Regions from separate parts of the Synechococcus sp. KORDI-49 genome, predicted to be linked through region 2. Evidence: predicted binding sites of a transcription regulator. Region 2 holds the regulator's gene; each other region holds the start of a gene.
The links. The regulator NtcA, encoded in region 2, controls nitrogen genes in cyanobacteria. The targets are predictions, from matches to a motif close to GTANCNNNNGNTAC.
Positions count from the first base shown of each region.

Region 1: a site for NtcA is predicted at 2,689-2,702, ahead of KR49_RS00585 (DUF4278 domain-containing protein). Genes of this name have one in related genera too.
Region 3: a site for NtcA is predicted at 4,293-4,306, ahead of KR49_RS13240 (DUF4278 domain-containing protein). Genes of this name have one in related genera too.

Region 1 covers NZ_CP006270.1:116,213-123,094, forward strand. Annotated here, with positions in the region: gene KR49_RS00560 (hypothetical protein) at 1-226, opposite strand, end outside; gene KR49_RS00565 (ATP-binding protein) at 335-871, opposite strand; gene KR49_RS13645 (hypothetical protein) at 889-1,053, opposite strand; gene KR49_RS00570 (nuclear transport factor 2 family protein) at 1,110-1,544, opposite strand; gene KR49_RS00575 (DUF481 domain-containing protein) at 1,548-2,492, opposite strand; gene KR49_RS00585 (DUF4278 domain-containing protein) at 2,786-3,004, shown strand; gene KR49_RS00590 (hypothetical protein) at 3,013-3,282, opposite strand; gene KR49_RS00595 (DUF1993 family protein) at 3,326-3,853, opposite strand; gene KR49_RS00600 (hypothetical protein) at 3,909-4,139, shown strand; gene KR49_RS00605 (sulfite exporter TauE/SafE family protein) at 4,116-4,886, opposite strand; gene KR49_RS00610 (hypothetical protein) at 4,903-5,400, opposite strand; gene KR49_RS14120 (hypothetical protein) at 5,480-5,650, shown strand; gene KR49_RS00620 (hypothetical protein) at 5,668-6,144, shown strand; gene KR49_RS00625 (hypothetical protein) at 6,173-6,421, opposite strand; gene KR49_RS13650 (hypothetical protein) at 6,586-6,744, opposite strand.
Region 2 covers NZ_CP006270.1:1,888,091-1,894,972, reverse strand. Annotated here, with positions in the region: gene thyX (FAD-dependent thymidylate synthase) at 1-9, shown strand, start outside; gene dcd (dCTP deaminase) at 6-599, opposite strand; gene KR49_RS09535 (cob(I)yrinic acid a,c-diamide adenosyltransferase) at 599-1,198, opposite strand; gene rph (ribonuclease PH) at 1,307-2,041, shown strand; gene ntcA (global nitrogen regulator NtcA) at 2,109-2,828, shown strand; gene KR49_RS09520 (DUF3084 domain-containing protein) at 2,856-4,055, shown strand; gene KR49_RS09515 (resolvase) at 4,052-4,492, shown strand; gene KR49_RS09510 (DUF3146 family protein) at 4,470-4,727, opposite strand; gene pth (aminoacyl-tRNA hydrolase) at 4,724-5,344, opposite strand; gene KR49_RS09500 (TatA/E family twin arginine-targeting protein translocase) at 5,353-5,586, opposite strand; gene psbH (photosystem II reaction center phosphoprotein PsbH) at 5,596-5,796, opposite strand; gene psbN (photosystem II reaction center protein PsbN) at 5,881-6,021, shown strand; gene KR49_RS09485 (glycoside hydrolase family 38 C-terminal domain-containing protein) at 6,009-6,882, opposite strand, start outside.
Region 3 covers NZ_CP006270.1:948,162-955,043, forward strand. Annotated here, with positions in the region: gene KR49_RS13775 (hypothetical protein) at 49-357, shown strand; gene KR49_RS05095 (hypothetical protein) at 934-1,209, opposite strand; gene KR49_RS05105 (DUF3303 domain-containing protein) at 2,332-2,631, opposite strand; gene KR49_RS05110 (thermonuclease family protein) at 2,742-3,107, shown strand; gene KR49_RS13780 (hypothetical protein) at 3,095-3,298, shown strand; gene KR49_RS05115 (hypothetical protein) at 3,722-3,904, opposite strand; gene KR49_RS13240 (DUF4278 domain-containing protein) at 4,111-4,212, opposite strand; gene KR49_RS05120 (hypothetical protein) at 4,385-5,470, opposite strand; gene KR49_RS05125 (hypothetical protein) at 5,467-6,528, opposite strand; gene KR49_RS05130 (succinate dehydrogenase cytochrome b subunit) at 6,602-6,882, shown strand, end outside.

The sequences.
Region 1 (6,882 bases), 810 kb from region 2:
AGTCCTCGATCGCCTGGGTGTAGGAGACGCCGGGTGGTTCCGGCAGCTGGTCATGGCGGCAGGAAATGCGTGGATACCACTTCTCCACGACGTCGCGCCACTTGGCCTCCTGGCCATGGAGGGCCCGAGGCTCCTCTCGCATCCAGTCGGTGACAGGCACGGTCACCATGCAGTTGCGTTGCTTGTCGGCCAGGGCCCTGAGGATGTCGTCATCCCAGAGATGCATCTGGCAGCCGTAGATCAGCTGCTGTTGAGAGTTCTGATCTATCTCCCCTGCTGGTTGATCGGACGCTGGCTTTCGCGCTGATGCTGCACTGTTGGTCTCTGTTTCTCATCAGGCTTCAGTCGTCGCGTCATCTGTTCCCTGATTGAGCGCTGTTCCCTCGAGGGCCTGGCGGATCTGATCCTGCAGGCCCCCGCGGCTGGGATCCAGTGGATGCAGGGCTGCAAAGCCTTCCGACAGCGTCGGAGAGGCCTGCGGGTCTGAAAGTGTGGCGGCGAACCGACGGATCACCTCCTCCGGCACCAGGCGGGTGCGGCGTCGATTCCAGACCAGACAGATGCTGAGCGGCGTCTGCATCCACCAGCCCACCCAGTGCACCTCGGCAGGCAGGCCGGATGCGTGGATCAACCGCCGCCTCCAGCGGCGGCGGGCGTGGGTGGCATCGATCAAAACGGGTCGCCCGGCTTCGACGGACTCCTGGATCCTGCTGTGCAGCACGCGTTCAAGGACGGGCCAGGGACCCTGAATCGCCGCATCTCCCCACAGCTCCTCACGCAGCACATCCGTTGACAGAACCAGGGCCTGCAGCTGTGCTGCCAGCTCTTGAGCGGTGGTGGATTTGCCGCTGGCCGGAGGACCGATCAGCATGTGGCAGTGCAGGGGTTTCAGTCCGGAAGAAGGTCGGATGAAAGAACAGCTGCGAGGTAGGCAGCCATTTCGGATTCCGGTTTCAGATTGAAGCGTTCAGCAGCCTGTTCATTGAGCCACTGCTCGGCTTCAGCATCGCGATCGTCGATCCATGCGATGACTTTGTCGAGTTCGTGGTCCATCAGAACTGGCGGAATTAAATCATCATGCCTTGATTTTTACTTTGATGCGGTCACTGTCAAGACACGAATCGTTTGTAGATCCAGCGCACGAATGGCCCCAGAACAGGGACAGGGCCGAAGGTCGGACCCACGAAATCGAAGTAGTCCCTGTGATTGGTGATGCGTCCATCGCTCCCGAAAACGAGCCTTGTTGCACCCGGGTAGATGAATTCGATCCCTTTGATCTTCAGGCCCATGCGCCATTCCACGAAAGCCACTTCACCGTTGAGAGCCACGCTCTCTGTTTCCAGGAACACATCGTCACACCGCTTCATCAGGCCGTCCTGGGCGCGGATGTATGCATCGACACCTTTTTGTTCCTGAGTTGGGTCGATAAACAGAACGTCTTCGGCGTAGACCGCTTTCCATTGCTCCGGGGTGGGGCCGGGAGTTCCGTAAGGCTTGCTGAACAGTCGACGCAGGTCGTCACTGTTGAGGGGAGGCGTCAGCATGATTCAGAACTCGATTCCGACTTGACCGTTGACGGTGTTGTCGATCTCCGGCTTGGCGATGCTGTTGTAAGTGGAGAGGAATTGCAAGGAGGTGAACATGCCGCTGGTGATGGACGGGAAATATTTGATGGTGGCGCCGAAGCTGTTGGTGGGTTTCAACTCCGAGGCGGCAAGGGCCGAGAAGTTGTTGTCGAGACTGATGCGGAAGGATGGATTCGGTGTCCAGTCCAGCTCTGTGGTGAAGCTGGCTCCGGGGTAGGTCCGGCCACAGGCTGAGTCGGTGTCACAGTCGCTCCCTCCGTTGCCCCATTGAAAGGAGGGGCCGAAAGAAAGCGTCAGCTGGGTGGATGGGGTGTTGATCAGTGGAACTCCGAGCCCGACGGCCCCTTTCACCGTGTTGACGCTGGCCTCGTTCGTGGCGTTGTAGTGGTAGTCGGCGAATGTGACCAGCGAGATGCCTCGGCTGAGTCGTCGGTCGTAACGGACGGTCGCGGAGCCCTTGTCGGTCTGCACCTTGAAGGGCTCATTCCCGTCCCGGGTGGTGTTGTAGTTGTATCCCCCTTTCAGGCTGAGTTTGTCGCCGTCTTTTTTGTAAGTCGATGTTGCTGCGAATGTGGCCGTGACGTCGTCATTCCCATCCTTGTTGTTCCCGATCACTCCTGCGGAGATCGAGGATTTCCAGGCAGGGGGTGTCGGCTCGGGTCGGATGGCATCCCGGCTCACCTCCAGGCGGCCGAGCTGAGGATGCATCACCACCTTCCGCTCGTCCGTGCTCTCATCCGGCACCAATTCAGCGTTGATGGTGTCGCCGTTCTTCAGGGTGAGTCGAATGGTTTCAGCCTTGACGGCCCTTCCGTCGGGCAGCGTCAGAAACAGCGCCAGAAACAGTGGGGCTGCAAGGGCGTGATGGATGGCCATCAACTGAAGAATCCCTTGGACTGGAGCCATAGTCCGACGGCGATCAGTGGTCCAAAACCAGCGACCAAAAGGGTGATCTTCAGCCGAAGCGGAGAGACTTGATTCTTGTTCTGCCGCAACGGCATGGCGACCGATCGAATGAGTCGGTTGATTATCTCCCCGGCGGGCCATAAGCCTGTGCTCTGTTGAACATCACACGTCTTGACCATTGCTCTATAACGGGTCTGTAGCAACCGCTACACAACGTTCACTCCGCTACACAGCGGAGCGCAGTTCGACCGGCGCCATGGAACGGGGACGCCGGCCAATCTCGGACGCGACCCATGACCACGCTTCTTTATCGCGGCCAGGCTTACGAGCAGGCCGTATCAGTTCAATCCCAGCAGCTCCGTTACGACCGCGGCGTGTACGGCGCCCGTCAGGACGCGGCGCGCTCCTCCCGCACGCTCACCTATCGAGGGTGTGGGTACAGCGCCAGCAATGGCCCTGCTGATCAGAAGTCAGGCAACTTCCGCTACCGCGGGGTCTCCTACAGCCTCTGAACTCGGTCTCAGAGCTCGAACTCCTCTTCAAATTCCACAATCAGGCCCTTGTAAAGCGCGAGGAGGCCTTCGGTCTCCTCGCAGAACCCGTCTGTGGTGTATTTCGCCACGAGGTTCACAACGGCTGAACGGATCTGCCCGAAGGCTTCCAGATATTCACCCTGGATGTCGTCGTCCCGGATGTCATGGATCAGAGCCATGATCAATTCGATCTTGCGCTTGGCGGCGGCCATCTCGGCCTCCATCTCCTTGCTGAGCTTGCGGCGCTTCCTCGGCATCCCCACGTCCTGTCCGGGCTGAGACTACGGGAGGCACTGCGTTTCAGGGGGCATCCTCGCCAAGGAGGTAATCGAACTTTCCGATCGGCACGCCGTTGTGGCGAAGGATGGCGAAGGCGGTGGTCACATGGAAATAGGCATTGGGAAGCACGAAGGAGCGCAGGAAGTCCTCCCCCTCGAACACCCGCTCGCCTCCCCCCATGCTTCCTGGGATGGGCAGTCGGATCTCGCGGTCTTCGGCCCCATCAAGTTCCGCCGCTGTGATGCTCTCCATGAAGTCGATGCTTCGTGCGATCCGTTCCAGCAATTGGCTCAGCTCCGTCTCGTTGTCTTCCATCACGGGAGCCTCCCGTCCGGAGAGACGGGCCACGCCCCGCCGGGAGATGTCCGTGCTGATCTGCACCTGACGGGTGAGATCGAACATGTCGGGGTAAAGGCGGCTGGAGAGAAGCACGGCCATCGGGAACCCCGAGGCCTCCGCGTGACGTCCGGCCCGCCTGAGCAGGTGGCTCAGATTGTTCAGATTGCGCACCAGCGGAGGAACCAGAGCGGAGTGAAAGGAGCGAGACACGGATGTCTGGAGCTGGTGCTGCTTCTTTAGCCTTTCGCCAGTCGCTTCGGCCAGCGTGAACTCCACCTTTCGCGGTATCGCCTATGTCTCGGTCTGGGTGGTGATCTGGGGCACGGTTGCGTCACTGATGGACTGGATGCTGCTCACAGGCGAGGTCTACGAAACCGGTACGACCGGTCAGGCCATCACCTTCATCGCCTACGGGGCAGCCACCGCGGTGCTGGCGACCCGTTTTGCCGGACGTTTTCTGGCGACAGATTCCTCAGAGACTCCGGATCAGCAGTGAAACGCCCATCAGCAGGGCCAGCAGCTCGAAGGCGCGTTTCACCATGCGGCTGCCCCGCTTCAGGGACAGGTGCGCTCCGAGGTATCCACCGATCAACGACCCGGCGATCAGTGCCGGCAGCCAGTCCCAGCGGATCTCCCCGCTGATGCCCAGCACGAGGGCTCCGGTGCCGTTCCAGCCAAGGCCCACCAGGATCAGCGTGTGGGCCACCGCGCGGGTGTAACTCAGTCCGAACCAGCGCACGAGCCAGATGGTCACGAACAGTCCGGTGCCGGAGGTCAGTGATCCATTCAGGATTCCGATTCCGAAGAGCACCGCGGCCCCGACGGCGATCGTTGAACGGGTCCAAGCCGTCGGCCGGTCCTCACGGCCCAGCTCAGGTCGGCGGGCCGAATAGAACCCCAGTCCGAGGGTGAGGAGTGCGAGGGCAGCCGAGGCCAAGCGATCCGGCAGGGCCAGGACGGCACTGGCACCGATCCACACCCCGGGAAGTCCTGCCAGCAACACGAGGCCTGACAGCTGCGGATCGAGACTGCTGGCCCGCCAGTGACGTCCGGCGGCACCGATTCCCAGGGCCACGCTGGCCAGCTTGTGCGTCGCCAGGGCTGTGGCGAAAGGCAGGCCCAGCAGGATCAGAGCCGGCAGCTGCACCAGTCCGGCTCCGCCGCCGGCAAACGCCGACATCGCGTTGGCGATCACGGCGATCAGGCCGAGCCCCAGGAACATCAGCAGGGATTCCAGGCTCATCGGGATGCGGCGGCGGTCATCCGCTCGTGAGGAAGGCGATCGGTACCGAGAAGGTGACGATGGCGTGAGGTTCTCCGGGAAGAATCGCCACACAGGCCACTTCGCGATCGCTGAGCGCCTCCCGCGAGGTCATCACGAAATCCGTGGCGTCTTCGATGCTCCACATCGGTGCTTCGCCGCGGCGGCGTTCGTCCTTGTAGGCCTGCCAGACCTCTTCGAAGGCTTCGGATTCCGGCCCTGAGTTGGATTCGTTCAGGGCCTGATCCACACCGACGGCCTCCATGCGTTCGAAGAAGCGCCGCATCAGCGGATGGCCGATGGTGGCGGATGCCCGCACCACCGAGTTGATCGTTCCGATGGCGGTGACGGTCAGTTTCGGGGTGCTGCGCCGGGCATCGATCACACCCACCGGCACGTTGAGATCCCAGGTGGTGAGGGCACTGACACGGCAGGCCAGGTCGAAGAGACCGAGGCCGCACTCCTTGATGAGGCTCTGAATCCGCTGGGGGTGCATACCGCTTCCGTCCGTGTCGAAGGACGCCTCCGTTTCCCGACCACTGTTGCCAGGATTGTGCCCTGTTGACGTCGGAACGATGTCCCTGGTTCAGATCTATCTGGATGCCGTCACCCATCAGGTGATCACCAGTGAGGAGCTGGCCTACGTCGCCGGAAACCATGACGACTTCGATCGAACGGAGCAGAAGCTCACCGCCAGGCTCGAACAGCTGATCAGTGCCGGCAACATCAGCGTCGGGTCTCGCTGAGGATCCGCATCGATCCGATGACCGATGTGATCAAGCCGATCCGACCGCAGGACTCCCGGTTCTCGGCGTGTGGAACCCTGCTTCTGCCTCAGGACGATCCAGCCAGATTCGGTCCGGAGGATGCCGATCTTCATTTCGACCCCGACGGCCAACCGCGCTTTTATCTGATGCGTCTGAGGCGTCGCCCTCCCATGGTGGCGGCGATGACCTGCCATTTCCGCGTCAGTCAGTGCCTCGGATCCGCTGATGCCGAGCCCTGGTGGCTGGCGGTCGCTCCGCATGAAGCCGGCACCGCCGGGCTCAGCTCCGACTCTGTTCTGCTGCTGAAACTGCTCCCGGGTGAGGGCATCAAGCTGCATCCGGGTACCTGGCATGCGGGACCTTATGTGTCGAAGCCGTCGGCCCTGTTCTTCAACCTTGAATTAAGGACCACCAACGACGACGACCACAACTGCCGATCCCTGGATCATCCCCTTCCGCTTGCCTTGATCTGAGGGCTGTTCACACCTGCTGAACGGCGGCTCAGCAGGTGGGGGAGCTGAAGATCCTCACGATGCGGTTGGGGTGGTCCTTGATGTAGTTGTTGAATTCGATGGCGAGCAACCGAGCCTGAAAGGCATCAGAGGCGTAGAAACAGTTTTCGAGGGTGCTGTTGTCAGACGTCCGGTAAAGGACGGTGTAAGGCCTGCGATCGGTCACGGACGCGACGCGAAGGACACGCCCAACATGGCCCACCACAGGCTCGCGGCGCCGCATCATTTGCTGAAGCACTGACCTCAGCTGTTCATCAGCCGAAAATCAATTGGCGCATGCTGGCGAGAAAGCGATGCAATCCTGCTTTCCGTCTGCGAAAGATGATGCGCTCAGCATTGCTGTTCATGATCTCGAAGCCGCCTTGGGAGTGTTGATAGGCGGTTCAGGATCGTTCGTCAATATCAGGGCAGGGCCACCACACCTGACCAGCTCTGCAGCACGTCAGGAGCCCCCTGGGTGAGTGCCGATACGGCGGTCGCCGAGCCGATGGCGATACCGACGATGAGCCCAATCCCGAACAGGATTGTGCCCGTCAGCAGCGATCGTTCCGTGAAATGCATGAACGCTTTTCTTTGTCAATCAGACGATCGCCCCTGATGGCTCTTCTGACCACCAATGCGTCACATGACTTTGATCAGAGACGATTGCGAATGCTGATGTGTTGTTTTTCCAATAAAGGTAGAAATACCCGCTGATCC
Region 2 (6,882 bases):
GCTCCCTAGATGCGGGCCAGGGTGACACGCTCCGGCTGATGCTGATATTTACCCTGCCGATCGCTGTAGGTCGTGTCGCAGGGGTCCCCCTCAAAGAACAGCAGCTGACAGATGCCTTCATTGGCATAGATACGGCAGTCAGCACCGGAGCTGTTGCTGAACTCAAGCGTCAGATGCCCTTCCCAGCTCGCTTCAGCGGGGGTTGTGTTGACGATGATGCCCAGCCGCGCATAGGTGCTCTTGCCGAGACAGATCACCGTGATGTTGGCGGGCACCCGAAGCTTCTCCAGGGCGACACCGAGGCCGTAGGAATGCGCTGGAAGGATGAAGTAGCCACCGTCCTCGTCCTCATGCAGAGGCGTGGGCTCCAGATTGGCGGGATTGAACCGCTTGGGGTTCATCACCGTTCCGGGCACATGCCGGAAGATCATGAACTCCTGCGGGGAGAGGCGAAGGTCGTAGCCGTAGGAGGAACATCCGAAGCTCAGAACCGGTCGCAGACGTTGCTCCGGATCAAGATGGCGCACCAGACCTGCCTGGAAGGGCTCGAGCATCCCCTTCTGAGCCTGCTCGGTGATCCAGCGATCGTTCTTGAGCATCAGAAACCTCTGCGCAGTTCGGTGACCTGATCCGCCATGGCCATGACGCTGGAAGGAATCGCCGGCCCAGTGATGATCACATCCATGGAGCCTGGACGCTGCTGCAGGCTCGACAGAAGCTCATCTTCCTTCAGGTAGCCGAGCGCTGCCGCGAGACCGACTTCATCCAGCACCAGTTGATCAAGGTCGCCTTCAGCGAGATGGCGCCGGCAGGCCTGCCAGACGGCATCGACGGCATCGGAACCACCAGGCTGATCGGGCTCCGCAAGACACGCCGGAATATCCGGACGCAGCCAGGTGAGCCCGCCGCAGAGCAGCACACAGCCCTCCGGCCCCTGCTTCACCCCCCCCTTGAGGAACTGGGCGATCAGGACGCGGCTGCCGAGCCCTGCCGCCCGCATCGCCTGGCTGAGAACACTGGAAAAACTGCCCCGATAGGAGGCCGTATGCACCTGCAGCTGGCCCTCCGGAGCCACCAGATGCAGCGGCGCGGATGCGGGAAGCGGCGGAAGCGGACGCAGACCGGCCCTCTCCAGCGCATGGCGATCCCCGGTCAGGGCTCCAGAGGATCGATGGCTGGTGGTCAGGCTTGCGGTCATCGCGTCGGGTGTCACCAGGGATACACCCTGCAGACCTCGAATGTAGCGGCGCGATGCGACTCCACAAGGCCATTGACACTACGGATGGTGTGCTGTGAAATCAGGTTCATGGTGGATCCCTCCGAGACCCGAGCCGACGGGCGTCGTCCAGATGCCCTTCGGCCGTTTGAAGTGAGCTGGGATCCGATGGGGTTCGCTCTCAGTTCATTGATCGTGCGCACCGGACGCACGGCAGTTCTGTGCAGCGTCTGCCTCGAAGAGACGGTGCCGCGCTGGCGGAAGGGGAACGGACTGGGCTGGATCAGCGCTGAATACCGGCTCCTGCCCGGCTCCACACCTCAGAGGCAGTCGCGGGAATTGCTCAAGCTCTCCGGCCGCACCCAGGAGATTCAGCGATTGATCGGCCGCAGCCTGCGCGCCGCGGTGGACCTGGAAGCTCTCGGAGAACGCAGCCTGCTAATCGATTGTGATGTGATCCAGGCGGATGCCGGCACCCGAACCGCGTCGGTCACCGGGGCCTGGATGGCTCTGCAGCTGGCCTGTGACCGTCTGATCGCCCAGGGGATCCTGGAGCGCCAGCCGATCCGGAGCCAGGTGGCAGCGGTGTCCGTCGGACTCCTGGAGGGCAAGCCGCTGCTGGATCTGGATTACAGCGAAGACAGCCGAGCTGACGTTGATCTGAATGTGGTCGCCTCAGGCGACGGGAGTCTCCTGGAGATCCAGGGCACGGCCGAAGGAGCTCCGTTCAGCCGCGGGCAGCTGAACGTCCTGCTGGATCTGGCGCAGCCCGGGCTTGACGCCCTTCTGGCCGCCCAGAGCCATGCCCTGAGCAGCCGCAGCTGATTGCGTAATAACGGCTACACAGCTGAACAGGGTCGATCCTTAACTTTTAACCAGTCGAAACGGATTGTTGGGAACCAGCAGTGGGTTCAGCCGTTACGTCGCCGTTTCGGCCCATGCGCCCCAGGACCAGCCGGTCAGCTCATCCCGCTCGCTGCTTGATGTCATCAGAGATCTGGACGGCGCCAGCACGGAACTTGTCGAACGAAACAAGACCATCTTCTTTCCAGGTGATCCCGCCGAGAGGGTTTACCTGATCCGGCGCGGTGCCGTGCGGCTTTCCAGGGTCTATGAGTCGGGCGAAGAGATCACCGTCGCTCTGCTTCGTGAGAACAGCCTGTTCGGGGTGCTGTCGCTGCTCACAGGCCACCGTTCCGATCGCTTTTATCACGCTGTCGCCTTCACCCGGGTGGAGATGGTGACGGCACCGGCCGGCTCAGTCCGTGCCGCGATTGAGGCCGACACCGCAGTCGGGCTCAGGCTGCTTCAGGGTCTCTCCAGCAGGATTCTGCAGACCGAAACAATGATCGAGACCCTCACGCACCGGGACATGTCCTCCCGCCTGGTGAGTTTTCTGCTGGTGCTCTGTCGGGACTTCGGCGTGCCGGACCAACTGGGCATCACCATCGACCTCCGCCTCTCCCATCAGGCCATCGCCGAGGCGATCGGCTCCACGCGGGTCACGATCACCCGACTGCTGGGAGACTTGCGTCAATCCGGTCTCGTTCAGATTGACCGCAAGAAGATCACGGTTCTGGATCCGATTGCTCTGGCCAAGCGGTTCAGCTGAGAGTCAGCCCCACTGGGAGGTGACGCCGTGAGCGGATGGCTGCTGATCATCGCGCTGCTGGTGCTCGGCGGCGTGCTTTCAGCTCTGGGCGACAGGTTGGGCAGCCGTGTCGGCAAGGCACGCCTCAGCCTGTTCAACATGCGACCCCGACGGACGGCGGTGCTGATCACGGTGCTCACCGGCAGCCTGATCAGTGCGCTGTCCCTCGGTCTGATGCTGCTGGTCAGCCGTCAGTTGCGGGTTGGGCTGTTTGAGCTCGACGGACTGCAACAGAAACTTCAGGACAGCCGCCGCCAGCTGCAGCAGAACAGAGGTGCCCTGGAGTCAGCCGAGGAAGAACGTCGTCAGGCCATTGCCCAGACGCAACGCATCGATGCCGAGCTGTCGACGGCCAAGCAGCGGGCAGCGACACTTCGTGAGGAGTTGGAGCCTCTGCAGCAGCAGCGCGTCCGGCTGGAGGCCGAGCAGCAGCGCCTCAGCCGCGACATTCAGCAGCGGGACAGGGACATCAAGGCCCGGGACGCAGACATCCGCCGCACCGAGGAGGAACTCAAGCGGGTTCGGGCCAGCATCCAAGCCGGTGAGGCGGAACTCAAGGAGCTGGAGCGCAACCTGATCGCCCTGCGCCGCGGTTCCGTGGTTCTCAGCAGCGGAGAGGCTCTGGCCACAGCCACCATCCGACTGGAGAGTGCAGGACAGGCGAAGACGGTGATCGACCGTTTGCTGCAGGACGCGAATCTCACGGCCTACCAGCAGGTCCGACCCGGTGAGACCCCCGACCGACAGATCCTCCTGGTTCCCCGGAACGATGTGCAGCGTCTGCGGACGATCATCAGCAAGCCGGGCACATGGGTGGTTTCGATCCGCTCTGCCACCAACGTGCTGCGCGGAGAGACCATCGTCTATGCCTTTCCTGACGTCCGACCGAACCGGCGCATCAGTCGCAGCGGCGAAGTCCTGGCGTCGGCAACCCTCCCGGACCAGGATCGATCACCGGAGATGGTCCGCCGCCGCCTGAACCTTCTGCTCGCCTCTGCGTTCGCCGAGGTGCAGCGTCGTGGCTCCCTCGTGGAAGGACTCCAGTTCGACGGGACGGTCTTTGCTCAGCTCGGCCTGGCTCTGGTGGACCGCCCCGAAGGAGAGGGGGATCTGACCCTTGAGGTGATCGCCGAGAGCGACAGCGACAGTGGCGATCCGGTGCTGGTGGCGTTTCGGGTCAGCCCATGAGCCGACTGGCCGGTGTTGATCCCGGGAGAAGCAAATGCGGCCTCGTGCTCGTTGACACCGAATCCCTTCAGGTGCTCAGCGGGGCTGTCGTGATCTGCGAGCAGGTTCTGGACCGGTTGAGCGACTGGCAGGTCGCCGGAGGACTGGACGGGATCGTGCTGGGTGACGGCACCGGCAGTGCGGCATGGCTGCCGAAGCTGCGGTCCCTCGCTCCTGTTCAGCAGGTGAATGAATACGGCACCACCCTGCGGGCCCGCCGTCGCTACTGGGAGCTGTGGCCTCCCAGGGGGTGGCAACGGCTGATTCCCCGCGGCCTTCTGATCCCACCTGAGGAGCTTGATGCGATCGCCGCCCTTGTGATGGTGGAGGACAGCCTGGGAACACCATGCCGTTGGTCGGGTGCGAAACAGCGCCTCAGAAGCGGGCCCGAACGGTGAAGGTGTAATCACCGCCGGGTTCAAGTCGATAATCCGAGCGCACCAGGAATCGACGCAGAGCGTCCTGGATCAGAGCCCGCCCCAGGGAGGGCTCCACGGTCAGGTCACCGCAATCAAACGCCCAGCGGAACTGCCACTGAAAGCCCCCGGCCGCCACCTCCCCCTCAACGCACTGCTCGCTGAAGCACTGGCGCAACACCCGGAGGTGGGCCGTGGTGGCGGGGAGTGCTGTCATCCGCCGCTGGCAAGGCTCTGCGGCCGGTAGGCATTGATCCAGTTGCCGGCCCGTTCCATGCCCTGGCGCTGAATGCGTCCCAGACCATCAAGAACGGCATCCAGCACAGCATCCACACAAGGTTCCTCGACCTTGCTGAAAGCACCGAGCACATGCGACACGGTTCTGGCCCGTCGCTCATCGGGAGTGTCCGCAGGGGCACCGATTCCGATCCTCAGCCGAGGGAACTCCTGCCCGCCGAGATGCTGAATCGTGCTGCGCAGGCCGTTGTGACCGCCTGCACTGCCCTGAGCACGAAGTCGCAGGCGACCGAGAGGGAGGTCCATGTCATCCACCAGAACCAGCAGCTGATCCGCTGTCAGTCCGAACCAATCGAGCGCAGCTCTGATCGATCGACCGCTGTCGTTCATGTAGGTCTGAGGCATCAGCAGGCGCAAGCGCGCCTCGCCATGACCGACCTCGCTGGCCAGGCCGTGCAACTTGCTCTGCTGACGGAACTGAACACCCTCCCGGGAGGCCAACCGCTCCAGAACCATGAACCCGATGTTGTGGCGGGTCCCCGCATATTTCGGCCCTGGATTGCCCAGACCGACCACCAGCCTCAGATCTGCGGACATCGGCCGGATCAGACCTGGGGTGAATCGTTGTCCTGGGGCGAGTCTCCGGAGCCATCCTCGAGCTCGGGATCGGCCATGGCCTTGTTGATCTCCCGCTCGAACTCCTTGGAGGCGGACTGAAATCCTTTGAGCGTTTTCCCCAGCGTCTTGCCGAGTTCCGGAAGACGCTTGGGACCGAAGACAAGCAAGGCAACGGCGCCGATCACCGCCATCTCAGGGAGGCCGACGCCGAAGACATTCATGACAACCGATCAGCCGAGGCCGTTCCAGTTGACGTTGATGCCTTCCAGGATCAGGGACTTGTTGTACAGCTGAAGGATCACCAGCAGAAAGACGAGGAAGAGCACCATGAAGATCCCCATGACAGGGGTGGTTCCCCAGCCAGGCACGACCTTGCCGTACTCGGAGTTCAGAGGGCGGAGGAGGTCTCCCAGACGGGTGCGTTGAGCCATGGCGACGCTTGGTCTCGGGTGGTGAAAAGTGCCGATACTGTAGGGGCCGGCTCCGGCTTGGAGTCGATCCTGTCGAGAGATGTGATGGAAACGTCTTCCCCGGCCATGTCGGTGGCGATCGGTGTGCTGGCTGTGTTGCTGAGCCTCACCGGCTTTGGTGTCTATCAGGCGTTCGGTCCCCCATCCAAGGCGCTGGATGACCCGTTCGACGATCACGAGGATTGAACCAACCGCAGATCGGCAAGCTCCCCCGGCCGTAGCTCGATGACCTGAGCCGGTTCACCCCCCTGGCGGGACACGAGCCAGCCTTCCCTGGGTTCCCAACGGCAGCGCGATGGCCCTGGATTGAGACAGCGGAGGCCCAGGCCGTCATCCTCCGGCCGCAGCGCCACAGGAACAAGCTCCCCGGCGAGAGCTGGCAACCATCGCCGCGACGTCGGGTGTCCGGCGAGAGGACCACTCCAACCCGGCTCGCGGAAGGCGATCGCCGCCTGGGGCACGCAAGCGCTGCTCCATGAGCCGGTGACCGGCATCAGAGCCAGTCGCTGACGGTGCCAACCACGATCCGCCCCAGGGTCAGGCCAGGTCGGACCGCGCAGCAGGGAGACACCGATCCGTTCGGGCACCACATCCACCCCCTGGGGTCCATCCAGCAGGACGGCCAGTCCACCCCCAGGGGCGTTCACCTGGGTGGCAAGCCAGGAGATCAGCGGCACTTCCCATCGCGACTGCTCCCGCGACGTGCGTGCCATGGCCGGACGCTCCAGGACAGTGCCGGCGGAGTCCGCCGCATAGCGGACCGCTGCGGAGGCAAGGGGCAGCTCCAGACGAAGCAGTTCATGGCGCTGGCTCCAGTCGATGCTGCAGATCAGCTCGATCCAGGGGCAGTCGGCCTGCAGACGCATGTCCAGGCGCATGACACTCGATCCCAGCCGGTAACGCTGCACGACATGGACCACCAGGGGGCCGCGCTCCAGCAGCTGGCATGGCCCCAGCACCTCAACCGCCAGGGGATGGCGGCGGTACTCCGCTGCAAGATCCCAGGCGTCCCAGAACTCCCCGCGGTCCTGGAAGCGGGCCAGCTGC
Region 3 (6,882 bases), 940 kb from region 2:
TGAAAGCAATACAAAACCCGCAAGGACAAAGCAGGGGCCCCTGCATACTTGGAACAAGTGCGTGGCTGTCCAGCGACTGTGGGCCTGAAATCTCCGTTTTTAGTCCCGTTATTGCTTTTGACTGCTGCAGCATTCTTTTTGATGGAAGAGGCCAGAGAACCTAGACTCAGTGAGCCTTCTATTGCTCCTGCTGATAGCACCTCTGACGTTGTAGTTCCAAATCAATTAGATGATCAAACCCTGCTTTTCAGTGAGAAATGCCTGAAGCGTTCGAATGCGATTTATGCCGAAGAGGTCTCTGAATTTGAAGCGATCGAAAGAAAGGTTGGCTATTTCAGAATGCGGGATGATAGATAAGGCAAGGGTTTTCATGCAATCACGAAAGATCGATTGGCTCGAGAAGCTGAATGCTGATGATGAACGATCGGCTATCATTATGACTGTCGATACCGAAACGGCCGATTGGGACAGCCCAGCAATTCTCTACTCCTTGGTTTTATTGGAATTGAGATTGGTGACGCGAAGCTTGTAAACTTTGCCATTGCAAAAGGCGACCTGGTTTGATCGTGTCCAGGGTCGCTCTACTTGTTCATCGTCTTGCTTTGTCCAGTATGAAATTCGTTCCTCTACGCAGTAATTGAAACTGCGGGCTGACTCGGCTATGGGTCTCAATGACAAAGCAATTGAACCCAGTGCGATGGCACACATGCCTGTAGAAAATGCAATCAGGCCGCTCATGATCCTTAGTCTATTCCATTGGGTTCACCCACTATGTACTGCAGACAGGAAGGTGTAAATACCTTGATTGGTTCTGAGCACATTTTCGTGAAGATAACTTCTCGGAATCCGTCGATTTGGTTTGCAATCATGTCGCACGCTTCGTCGCCTTGCGATCAGGGTTGCTTGGCATAAGCGCATAACGATGTACAGGCTTTAGAAGGACCCCTTTTCTCTGCACTCTTTGTCTCGATCAAGCTTTTCAACGTTTAATTCTGATAATAGCTTTCGGCGCTCTTCGCTCTGCTCGGGGGTGATTGTGTCCCAATTAATCAGTCGATATGTTTTCATCGCTTCATCATTTAGTTGCTTGGCGGAACGCGCGATGCATTGATTGATTTTGTTCCAGTCTTTTTTGATCAGTGATGTCTTGTTTTTTTGAATCTTTGAAGATGACTTGTCTGTAGTGAAGCTCTTGTTGACGTCGGCCATGTAAAAACAAGCGGCTATAGCCAATAGAATGAGTGGTGGTGCATATCCAGCTTTCAACGTCCGCTGTCTCTCGGCCATTTAATCTACATGTGTTAGGAAGGTCGATCAATGCCTAAGTCGCCCTTCTTTGGGAATTTTTCACAGCTTGTTTTGGGCCTCGCGACCGCTGTAGTCCATGGATTGCCTTTGTCACTCCAAGCTGTCTCGTTCTGATCGCTTTGTACTTGGTGAGATTCACTGAGATGGCTAAAAGAAATTGTTCTGCTTGGCTTGCGCTACTTGAGATTCTCGCAATCCATTGGAATTCAGTTGCAAAAATGGAAGGAATTGCTCTACAACTTCGGCGCTTGAGCCGAGCGGGGAATACTTCAGACAGCTACGTCTGACCCATGACCCAAGGAACCCGCATCTCCCTGCTTCTGCTGGGACAGCTCATCACAGCACTACGCGCTAATGGCTAATGACCCTGACACCTTCAAGCGGTAGCTGTCTGGCGGTACCTAAGACCTAGGAACGCCTGCTGTGGCTGAGCTGATGACGGACTGGATGACCCCGCTGCTGACCCAAGAAGACGCGGACAGGCTTGTGGGTTGGCACCTGGGGGTGAGCCTCTAACCAGATGAGAGCAAGGGTTGACGCCGATGGATTCGCTCATATGGCTTTGTCCTGTGAGGTCACATTTCGCTCAGTGGTCTGTGTAAAACATTCGTATGTCCCGTATGCGTCGCTGCCTCAGACCATTCCGTAGAGCTTTGCGGCTTGAGCGTTGGCCTGTGCTGACAGAAAGGGAGCAGTTTCGTAGAAGGCAAGAAAGTCTCTTGAAACGCCTTGATCCGAAGGGTTGGAACAGCGACCGCAATGACCGCTAATTGATATGCCGAGCAAGGATCTTGCCATGCATGACCCCCCGTAGAAGCCCGGCGACGAGAGATGGCTGGCGAATTGAAGATCAGCAGAAGGTCGTTCAGTTCAAGCCCGACTCAGCGACCGCAAATGCGCAGTGGGTGGTGGTACGGACCTACAGATGGGTGCCGCCTAGACCACAAAAAACAGGAACCATACTTACCCTCCATTTTTTTGGGGGGGTGTGTATCTGAACAAATCCTTATCCTTAACCTTGAATCAACCAAAAAGGTCTGTCTCTGATTGCACCCATTCTTCATCAGAAAGTCCGGGTGTTATTTGCACCGAAATCTTGAAAGCTCGGGTCCAAGGCCCGGTGTGTTTATAGACGTGGGCAAGGCTTTCAGCCTCTGCGATAAAAGCGCCGGTGCCGTTTTGCGGCATGATCAAGCGAGCCAGAATTTTGAAACCTTCGAACTCGTCCATGGCTTTCCCACCTGTGAGGTAGTCCTTAAAGCCTTGGTTCAGTTCCGGCGATGAACCTGCATCGGGGCAAGTCCACTGGATTAGGTAGCGCATGGAAAATATCAATGAAATGTTTAGAATCTACGCGAGTTCATCAGTTGTTACGGATACATCTGAAACAGGGAGCTGTTCTGATGCGCTTTCGATCCACTGCGATCGGACTTATGTCCGTGATGCTGCTGGGGGCTTCAGCTCCCGTCGCGGCCCTACCCACTGTCACCATCAAGAGCTGCTACGACGGCGATACCTGCACCACGACCACAGGCGAAAAGGTCCGGCTGGCTTGCATCGACACCCCTGAGCTGAAGGGGGAGAACGCCAAGCCGGCTCCAGCCATGGCGGCGAAGTATCACCTCAACGGAATGCTCATGAGCCAGAAGGTGGGCATTCGCCGCATTACGACTGACCGATATGGCAGGACCGTGGCCGAGCTGTTCATCAACGGGGCGAACGTCCAGCAGACCATGGTCGCCAGCGGCCACGCCGAGATCTTCTGGCGATATGCCAGCCAGTGCCCGTGGACGCGCTGATCCCACCAAGTGGGGGAATGCAGGCTTTGCATCAATCCCCCGATCGGGTGATTTGCCCTGATTTGTTGCGAATAAGAACGCTGATAGAAGACCTGCCTGAGGCGAAAGCCTCACAATCAACCAGCCACTTAACAGCCTTAAGTATGTCCAATCCAAACAATCAATCGAAAGCCATTGCATCCGAACTTTGATGATGGTGCTTTTCAGGGGCTCTACCAAAAGCAGACGATGAGGAGCACGCCTCAGATCCAGTGCACCGATCCACTCAACACGTCCATGCCAAGACGTCCAGAACGTCACTGGCCTCGTTGGGAGGGTTCTCCCATGAGGGCTCTCAGTCGACGGTGTGTCCAGCACCGTCAACCTCAGCGAGCCCAGCCTGGAAGTCCACCTTCACGCAGTTCTTCCGGAATGATTATGGACCAACACGCTCCAGGCAAAGGAATCTCAACAGATTCCCTTCGGAACCCTGCTGTGATTTGAGGACACAGCCAGTGCCTTCAATGCTTCCTTGCAGCTGTCGGCACACACGCCATCGATCGTTGCTGCCTTTTGACCTTTCGCCGCTGAAGGAAGGTGCCAGCCATCAACCCTTTTCTGCTTGAGCTTCTTGCCTATCCTCTGTCTCGATATTTTCGATAATGGACACTGTCCTTCATCTCTTTACGCCATTGATAAAGATTGCTGCGGAACAACCGCCGCTGCCTTTTTCTGATGACGTACTGCCTTCTTACCGCGGCGTAAATAACATAAAAACTCATCAGCAACAGGAAGGCGATAACGATAGAGGTCGCCATCCCGCTCGCAAGAAACAAGGTGATTATTCGGCATCCTTAGCAGCCCTGATTCATCCTTATGTTTCAACAGAGACCATGCGGCCATATGCATTTCTAATAGGTATTTGCACTTATGCGCCCGCGCCCCAATCGCGCAGACCTTTCCTGCTTCTGCCATAAAAAAACCCCCTACCAAAGGCAGGGGGTGCGCTGTGATTAGCCCTTGATCACTTGGCGTAGGAAACGCCGCGATACTTCAGAGCAGGCTTGTTAGGAGCGACAGCAACAGTCTGCTGGTCGTACTTCTGGCCGCGATAGGTCAGGGTCATCTGTGGTTCCTCAGAAATCCAGGTCCCCGTTCCTTGGCCTGGTTGATCTGCGCCTCACAGAAGTGAGGTGAACGTTGTTGGTAGCTGTTGCTACAAGTCCTTTATAAGGGAAACGTCAACCGCTGTGTCGTTCAGGCGGATACACACCCTCTTGCTGCTCCAGCAACATCCGTCAGGGGCAGAGCACCTGCAGGCGTTGCTCCGTGCAGAACTGAGCCCCAGTGCGAATCCGCCCCTGCAGCAGATCAGTCCAGGGAACGATCCAGTGGCGAGGATCCACATCAGCCAGAACATCAGCTGCCACTGGATTGGGGAGGGCAATCACGCGACGGTCCGCCAGGGCGAGATGGCGACGCAGCCAAGGGGTGAGGATCAGCTCCTCCAGCAACTGCTGATAGGAACCATCCGCGATCGCCCGCTCAAAACCGAGCTGAATCGCATCGGCCAGCGAGTGATTGTCAGGGCTGACATAGAAGAAACCGGCGAAGGGATAGGTGATCAGCAGATTCGGATCGAGGTCGGTGCCCGCAGCGGTGGAAGCCACGATCGTCGCTTCACGCTCGAGTTCATCAATGCCGCGCGGAAACAGCTGCACGCGGCGGTTGTCCACAAGACGGAACAGATCCTCGGATCGGGCGGTGAAGGTGCGCAGCCCGGATGCATCGAAGATCTCCACATCACTCCAGCCCAGACCCTGCAGCAGCACAACGCTGCGCAGGTCTTCAACGGAACCCACTGAAGCCAGCCGTTCGTGCTGGCTTCGGTGGCTCCATCCGACTCTCAGGCCAAGAATTCCGCCGGTCACGGGGATGGGAATCTCCCGCAGGCGCCGGTTCAGCTCCAGCCCGGCCCCGTACACACCAACGCTGATGGCGAAGGGATTGCGTGAGGACCCAGGCCCCTGCTGGAGGGCTGCGACAGCTTCATCCTGGCTTTGGATCTGCTCGCTGAGCCCGAGAGCGAAGGGGCGACCACTGCGCTCCAGCACCAGTTGCAGAAGCCGATACCTGAAACCGGTCTGGTCCTGACCCGGCGAGCGATCCAGCACCACCGCCAGCGTCTCAGGCGGCAGCGCCGCCACCTCCTCGGAGGTGAGGATGTAACGCTCATCAATCCTGAGGCGCCGCTCACTCAAACGCGGCTCAATCTGCAGCGTGCCCACCAGCACGATCACGATGGTGATCGCCGAGGTCAACAGTGTCCAGAAGCCATTAGCCACCTCGGGGGGGCGGGGCTGAGGAGATGCTGCGGAGGTCATGGAATGATCCACCAGATTCCCAGCAGGGTCATCCCCACATAACTGGGCAGCAGGAACACCTTCAACACCCGCGCAAACCGGGCATTCACCAGGCTGAGCTGGTTGTCGATCAATTCATCCGCCGCCACCACGTACAGGATTCCCAGAAAGATGATCAGCTGCAGCGTGCCGATGAATCCGGTCATCGCCGTCACCGGCAACTGGCCGGCGATGAACACATAGTTGCCTCCGGCGGAGACCACGGCCGCCAGGATCAGATCGTCCCGGCTGCGGGTGATCAGCAGGCTCATGCAGCAGAGGCCGACGGCCAGCATGTAGCCCAGAAAATCCGGCGCCACGAACAGCAGGCTGCGGCGCTGGATCGGCAGATCAAAGGACACCGTGGGCTGACGCCGAACGGCCCCCACCTCGGCCATGGGCCTGCCCAGATCACTCATCAGGCTGATGCTGGAGGCATAGCCGTTGGGGGGCTTGAGAATCCAGCCCGGCAAAATCAGCCCAGGGCTGACCGTGCTGGGATCGGTGGGCACCACGTCCAGGTTGACCGGCTGCAACGGATCCTCCAGACCGATCTGCACATGCAGCAGCTGGTCATCGAAGGGGTAACGCTGCAGCCGCCAACGCTTCACCACCGGCGAGCGCACGGTGTAGAGACTCCAGCTGCTGCCGTTGATCTGATCGCGGCGGATGCGCTCGAACCGCTGGGTGTCGCCGTTGTAGACGCCGTTGAGGATGCGCAGCTGATCGCTGGGGTTCTGATCCGGATCCCCCTGCCAGATGGTCCAGAGCAGCAGCTCGATGGAGAACTGGTCATTGAGCAGATCAATGTCGTTGACATTGGTGATGTAGGCACCCAGCTGCAGCGGAGGCAGCGTTGGCTGACGCAGCGGTGGCGAAGCCGCTGGTGCCTCTGGTCTTCCCCAGTCCACGGCCGGTGGTGCGGGTTCCGGCGTCGCGGCGGCACGCCAGAAGCCGATCTGCAGCGTCAACGCGAACGCCAGGGCGGCGAGGGCCATCCAGAGGCGACGCCGACGCGGCACAACGGGCACGTCCTTCACGGGATCAACGCAGCCTCACCATGACAACTCCGTTCCACCATGATGTGTTGCGGCGTTGACCGACAGGTCCTGAATGATCGCGCTGCCCTCAGCTGTCGTCCGCACCGGAGCTGCCCTGAGTGGCTTGCTGCTGGTGCTGTTCACGCTGGTGCATCTGGGCGGACTGATCCCTGCGGTGCTGGCGCCTGAGCGGTTCGAGGCCTACGCCAGCGCCCTGCACACCAGTCCCTGGCTGAGGCCATTTGAGATCGGGCTGGCCGGGATCGCCGGCCTGCATGTGAGTCTCACGATCAGCAAAGCCATCTCCAACCGCCGGGCCGGCAACAGTGCCCAGCTCAGCAGCCGCCGCGATGC